DNA from 2 places in the Streptomyces clavuligerus genome. Region 2 is predicted to be linked to the other one. Evidence: predicted binding sites of a transcription regulator. Region 2 holds the regulator's gene; the other holds the start of a gene.
The links. Region 2 encodes HspR, which represses chaperone genes until heat shock. Its sites were predicted from a motif close to TTGAGNNNNNNNNNCTCAA; they were not measured.

Region 1 (3,409 bases), 1.6 Mb from region 2:
GAGGACCACCGGGTTCATGGAGCCCGCCTCCTTGATCGCCCGGACGACGCGTCCCGGCAGCGCTCCGACATAGGTGCGCCGGTGGCCGCGGATCTCCGCCTCGTCCCGGACGCCGCCGAGGGCGACCCGGACGAACTTCCGTCCCATGGCGTGCGCGACGGACTCCCCCAGGGAGGTCTTGCCCACGCCCGGCGGGCCGACGAGCGCGAGCACCGCGCCCCCGCGCCGCCCGCCGACCACGCCGAGCCCCCGGTCGGCGCGCCGCTTGCGCACCGCCAGGTATTCGGTGATCCGTTCCTTCACGTCCGCGAGGCCCGCGTGCTCGGCGTCGAGGACGGCCCGGGCGCCCCGGATGTCGTACGCGTCCTCGGTCCGCTCGTTCCAGGGCAGTTCCAGGACGGTGTCCAGCCAGGTGCGGATCCAGGCGGCCTCGGGGTTCTGGTCGCTGGCGCGCTCCAGCTTGTCGACCTCCTTGAGGGCGGCCTCGCGCACCTTCGGCGGCAGCGCGGCGGCCTCGACGCGGGCCCGGTAGTCGTCGGACTCCTCGCCCTCCTGCTCACCGTTGAGCTCGCGCAGCTCCTTGCGGACGGCGTCGAGCTGGCGCCGCAGCAGGAACTCGCGCTGCTGCTTGTCGACGCCCTCCTGGACGTCCTTGGCGATGGACTCCGCCACGTCCTGCTCGGCGAGGTGCTCGCGGAGCTGGGAGATGGCGAGCCGCAGCCGGGCGACCGGGTCGGCGGTCTCCAGCAGCTCGATCTTCTGCGCGGTGCTGAGGAAGGGGGAGTAGCCGGAGTTGTCCGCGAGCTGGGCGAGGTCGTCGATCTGCTGCACCCGGTCGACGACCTGCCAGGCACCGCGCTTCTTGAGCCACTCGGTGGCGAGCGCCTTGTACTCGGTGACCAGTTCGGCGAGCTGGCCCGGCAGCGGGTCGGGGACGGACTCCGCGATCTGGGTGCCCTCCACCCACAGGGCGGCGCCGGGGCCCGTGGTCCCCGAGCCGATGCGGACGCGGCCCTCGCCGCGGATCAGCGCGCCGGGGTCGCCGTCGGAGAGCCGGCCGACCTGCTCGACGGTCCCGAGCACACCGGTCGCCGCGTACTGGCCGTCCACCCGGGGGACGAGCAGCACCCGCGGCTTGCCCGGCCCGGCGGAGCGGACGGCGGCCTGCGCGGCCTCCACCGCGGCGCGGACCTCGGTGTCGGTGAGGTCCAGCGGCACCACCATTCCGGGCAGCACGACCTCGTCGTCGAGCGGCAGCACGGGCAGGGTGAGCGGTGTGAACGTCTGGGACTCAGCAGCCATGATCTCCCCTTAGGCAGTGAACTTGAGCTATGGAGACTCAATGCAGTTATGTGAGGTCAATGCATGGGGAGCCCCGGATGTTCCCGGCCGCCTGTTCGCTCTGAGCGATCGGGGCCGCACCCGGCGGCACGGCGGGGACGGCACAGCGGCGGCGGGGACGGCGGGGCTCCGGCGGGTGACGCCGCCCCGCCCGCCGGAGCCGGCGGAAGCGGCGACGCCCCGGGAAACCACTTGGCCCGGCGGGGAGCGACGGACCACGATGGCCCGGTCACCACGCGTCACCACGACACCAGCACCAACACCCGCACCCGGCCGCCGGAGCCCCCGCCGCCCGTCCACCGCCCTCGCCCGACCGCCGGAGCCACCGCCCACCGCCCACCGCCCTCGCCCAACCAACCGCCCGACCGCCCGTCCGCCGCGCCAGCCGACCGGAGGCCCGATGCGCACCACCCCGCCCACGCCCCGCGCACCCCATGAACCGCCCGTGACCCTCGACCGCCGCGACGGCCCCTTCGGCGAGGTCGCCCTGCGCCGCCGGGGCGAGGTGTACGAGATCATCGCCAACGGCTGCTTCCTGATGGACACCTCGGACGGCCGCTCCGAGCGGCTGCTGATCGACGCGGCCCACCGCGCCCTGGGCGCCCGCCCGGACCCGTCCCTCCTCATCGGCGGACTCGGTGCCGGTTTCTCCCTCGCCCACGCCGCCGCCTCCCCGGTCTGGCGACATATCGCCGTTGTGGAACGAGAACCGGCCATCGTCGACTGGCATCTCCACGGCCCCCTGGGACGGATCTCCGCCCCCGCCCTCGCCGACCCCCGGACGGCGCTCCTCCCCGTGGACCTCCTCACCCATCTCCGTGACACCGACGTCCGCTACGACGCCCTCTGCCTGGACATCGACAACGGCCCGGACTGGACCGTGACCGAGGACAACGGGGCGCTGTACTCCCCCGCCGGTCTGGCCCTCGCCGCCCGGCGGCTGAATCCGGGCGGGGTGCTCGCGATCTGGTCGGCGCGACCGTCCCCCGCTTTTGAAGAAACCTTGCGGAATGCCGGATTCAACGGGGTAGGGACGGAAGAGATCCACCTTGCCCGAGGCGTTCCTGACGTGGTCCATCTCGCCGTAGTGCCCGCGTAGCCCGGAGCCTCCAACTGCCTTTACGCTGCTGAGCTACACATGGACGACAATGCGCGGGCGACGCGGCCCAGCGCTTACAGGGGCGGGCGATGGAACAGACACACACCACCCACAACGGCGTCGCGGCCACGCCCGGAGCCCAGCGCCGGGTGCTGGTCGTCGAGGACGACTCGACCATCGTCGACGCCATCGCCGCCCGGCTGCGGGCCGAGGGCTTCCTGGTGCAGACCGCCGCCGACGGCCCCGCCGCCGTCGACGCGGCCGAGGCATGGCAGCCCGATCTGATGGTGCTCGACGTGATGCTCCCCGGCTTCGACGGCCTGGAGGTCTGCCGCCGGGTACAGGCCCAGCGCCCGGTGCCGGTGCTGATGCTCACCGCCCGGGACGACGAGACGGACATGCTCGTCGGCCTCGGCGTGGGCGCCGACGACTACATGACCAAGCCCTTCTCGATGCGGGAGCTGGCCGCCCGGGTGCATGTCCTGCTGCGCCGGGTGGAGCGGGCGGCGCTCGCCGCCGTCACCCCCCGCAGCGGCATCCTCCGCCTGGGCGAGCTGGAGATCGACCACGCCCAGCGGCGGGTCCGGGTCCGGGGCGACGATGTGCATCTGACCCCCACCGAGTTCGATCTGCTGGTCTGTCTGGCGAACACCCCGCGCGCGGTCCTCTCCCGCGAGCAGCTCCTCGCCGAGGTCTGGGACTGGGCGGACGCCTCCGGCACCCGGACCGTCGACAGCCATATCAAGGCCCTGCGCCGCAAGATCGGCGCGGAGCGGATCCGTACCGTCCACGGGGTGGGGTACGCCCTGGAGACCCCGGCGCCGTGAGCCGCCCCCGGGGCCAGGGCGCCGGGCGGCCCCGCCCGGTCAAGGCCAAGATCTCCATCAAGACCAAGCTGGGCACGCTGGTGGTGGTCTCGGTCTTCATCACGACCGGGCTGCTGCTGGTGGCCCTGGAGACCTCCACCGA
Region 2 (3,409 bases):
CGGTCATGCTGCCGCACCCTCGGTCGAAGCGGCACGGTCGGCATCGGCGGCGTCCCCCACGCCTCCGGCCTGGACGGAAGCCACGACGGAGCCAGGAGAACTGTCCCAGGTCGGGTCCTGGGGGCCGAGGGTGCCCAGGCCGACCGCGGCAGCCGCTATGGCAAGAGCACAAGTAGCACGTAGCGTCCTAGACATGGGTGATCTCCACCTCGTTTGATCAATCCTCCTCCCCCGCGCATAAGACGATGTCTCACTCCGAACGCTTGCACCAGCGACGGCAGGCATCATGTTCCTGTATTGCAAGAGCCTGAGGGGGGTGCATATGACGCCGCACCATGGTGAAGTGGGACATTCCCATACAGTCGGCGAGCTGTGCGAGGCCGGGAAAAGTCTGTACATCACCGCTCTTCGCACCGGCCGCATCGCCCGGTCGGAGGCGGAGGCCACGCCCTGCCTCTTCGATCTCGCCCTGCTGTACCCGGACCCCGACGACAGTCAGTGGCTGCGCCCCGTTGCGCCCACCGCCGCCCTGTCACAGCTCATACACCCGATCGAAAGGGAGATCCAAGAGCGACGGCGCCGCGCCCTTGCCCTGACCGACGCACTTGAGCCATTCATGGCCTTCACCGCGCAGAACTCCACCGCGCCCCAGGGCATAACGGTCCTGGAGGGTCGCAACCGCATCAACGCGATCCTGGACCAGGTGCTGATGGACTGCTCCGAGGAACTGCTCACGGTACAGCCCGGCAGCGGACGTCAGCCGCATGTGGTCCAGAAGGCCCTGCGCCGGGTGAACCCGCTGCTGGAGCGGGGCGTACGGATGCGCACCCTCTATCAGCACACGGCCCGCCACCACCCCGCGACGCTCGCCTATGTGGAGCTGGTGGGGCCCTCCGGGGTGGAGGTGCGCACCCTTGAGGAGATCATCGACCGTCTGATCATCGTGGACCGCAAGGTCGCTTTCATACCGGCGAGCAGCGACCGTCTCTCCGCGCTGGAGCTGCGGCACAAGGGGATCGTGGAGTACCTCGTCGGGGTCTTCGAGCAGTTCTGGCTGCACGGGCTGCCCTGGGAGGAGCCGGTGTCGTACGGACCCGATCTGAACGGGATCACGGGTGTTCAGCGCTCCATAGCGAAACTGCTGGTGGAGGGGCATGTGGACGAGGCGATAGCGCGTCGGCTGGGGATGAACGTCCGGACCTGCCGGGCCCATATCGCGAAGCTGGGGTCCTCGCTGGGCAGCGGCAGCCGGACCCAACTGGGCTATCTGATCGCCCAGTCGAAGATCCTGGAGGGGGAGTGAGGGCACCTGACCGGCCCTGCGGCTCCCCGCCGGCCGGCCCTTCGGGGGCGCTCCGGACCCGTTCCCGTCCACAGGTGTGAACAAGGCCAAAAAGCATCGCCCCCGGAGCCATGACTCAGGGGGCTGATGTTATTCATGGTGCAGTTGTGCGCCAGGGGACAGAGCTGTCCACACCTGGGCCCCATGTGACGCGGGTAGCTCCGGGTGCCGCCAGGGCCCGGCGGCCCGCGGCGGGGCGGCGCCAGGGCAGAGTCAGCCGTCGGACCGCTTCGGACGCCAGACCACCAACGCCCCCGCCTGCTGGACATCCTGATAGGGCACCAGATCGCGCCGGTAGGACGCGTGCACCTGCGCCTCGCGCTGCTGGATCGCCGCCGCCGCGCCCTCCAGCGCCGCCGCCAGCTCGGCGACCCTGGCCTGGAGTGCGGCGACCTGGTTCTCCAGCTCGATGATGCGCTTGATACCGGCGAGGTTGATGCCCTCGTCCTGGGAGAGCTGCTGGACGGTCCGGAGCAGTTCGATGTCACGGGCGGAGTAGCGCCGCCCCCGGCCCGCGGTGCGGTCGGGGGAGACGAGGCCCAGCCGGTCGTACTGCCGCAGCGTTTGCGGATGCAGACCCGAGAGCTGGGCCGCCACCGAGATCACATACACCGGGGAGTCGTCCGTCAGCTCGTACGGGTTACGACGCCGTCCGTCCATGTCATGCTCCCTTCGCTGCCTGGAACAGCTCGGCCCGCGGGTCCTCGTCCGCGGTGGCCTCGCGGTAGGCCGCCAGCGCTTCCTTCGCCTGCTCGCTCAGCTCGGTCGGCACCGTCACCTCCACGGTGACCAGCAGATCGCCCCGGGAGCCGTCCTTGCGGACCGCTCCCTTCCCACGCGCCCGCATGGTCCTGCCGTTGGGAGTGCCGGGGGGCAGCTTGAGCGTGACGGCGGGCCCGCCGAGGGTGGGCACCTTCACTTCACCGCCCAGCACCGCCTCGGTGAAGCTGACAGGCACGGTGACGGTCAGATTGTCGCCCTTACGGCCGAAGACCGGGTGCTCGTCGACATGGACGACGACATAGAGGTCACCGGCCGGACCGCCGCGCTCGCCCGGTGCGCCCTTGCCGCGCAGCCGGATGCGCTGGCCGTCGGAGACGCCCGCCGGGATACGGACCTGCATGGTGCGCGAGGAACGGGCCCGCCCGCTGCCCTTGCAGACCTCGCAGGGGTCCTGGGCGATCAGGCCCCGGCCCTTGCAGTCCACACAGGGATCGGTCAGCGAGAAGGAGCCGCTGCCGCCGCGGGAGACCTGACCGGTGCCGACACAGGTCGGGCAGACCCGGGGGGTGCCGTTCTTGTCGCCGGTGCCCGAGCACGCCTTGCACGCGGCCGAGCTGGACATCCGCAGCGGGACCGTGGCCCCGTCGACCGCCTCGGTGAAGCTGAGCGACACCTCGGACTCGACGTCCTGCCCGCGCCGGGGCTGGGTACGGGTCGTCGTGCCCGCGCCGCGGTTGAACAGACCGCCGAACACATCGCCCAGACCGCCGCCGAAGCCACCGGCACCGCCGCCGCCACCGCCCTGGGCCCCGCCGCCGAAGAGGTCGCCCAGATCGAAGTTGAAGCTGCCGCCACCGGCGCCGGGACCGGGGCGGAAGCCGCCGTTCCCGAAGAGTGCGCGGGCGTCGTCGTACTCCTTGCGCCGCTTGGGGTCGCCGAGGATGTCGTTCGCCTCGGAGATCTCCTTGAAGCGCTCCTCGGCGCCCGCGTCGCCCTTGTTGGCGTCCGGGTGGAACTCACGGGCGAGCTTCCGGTACGCCTTCTTGATCTCCGCCTCGGTGGCGTCCTTGGGGACGCCCAGGACCTTGTAGTAGTCCTTCTCGACGAAGTCCTTCGTGCTCATCGACGTCCCTCCTCCCGGACGGTCACCGGGTCCGGTGTACCGGCGGTCACCGGGCGCACCGCCCGGGGGCCGTCCGGGGCGCTGCCCGGTACGGCCCCCGGGCGGCTTCCCCGGACGGTCCTTGTCTGGTGTGCGTCAGCCCTCGTCCGGGCCACCGCTCTCCTCGTCCTTCGCCGCCTCGTCCTTGGCGGCCGACGGGGCCGCGCCCGGCTGGGGCTCGG

Region 1: lon (endopeptidase La) is a predicted target of HspR. The motif match lies at 1,325-1,343, and genes of this name have one in related genera.

The regions. Positions count from the first base shown of each region.
Region 1 covers NZ_CP027858.1:1,965,479-1,968,887, forward strand. The annotation lists gene lon (endopeptidase La) at 1-1,302, opposite strand, end outside; gene CRV15_RS07825 (spermidine synthase family protein) at 1,742-2,440, shown strand; gene CRV15_RS07830 (response regulator transcription factor) at 2,530-3,267, shown strand; gene CRV15_RS07835 (HAMP domain-containing sensor histidine kinase) at 3,264-3,409, shown strand, end outside.
Region 2 covers NZ_CP027858.1:3,615,160-3,618,568, reverse strand. The annotation lists gene CRV15_RS15185 (Rieske (2Fe-2S) protein) at 1-7, opposite strand, end outside; gene CRV15_RS15180 (helix-turn-helix domain-containing protein) at 287-1,303, shown strand; gene CRV15_RS15175 (heat shock protein transcriptional repressor HspR) at 1,556-2,002, opposite strand; gene dnaJ (molecular chaperone DnaJ) at 2,004-3,188, opposite strand; gene grpE (nucleotide exchange factor GrpE) at 3,324-3,409, opposite strand, start outside.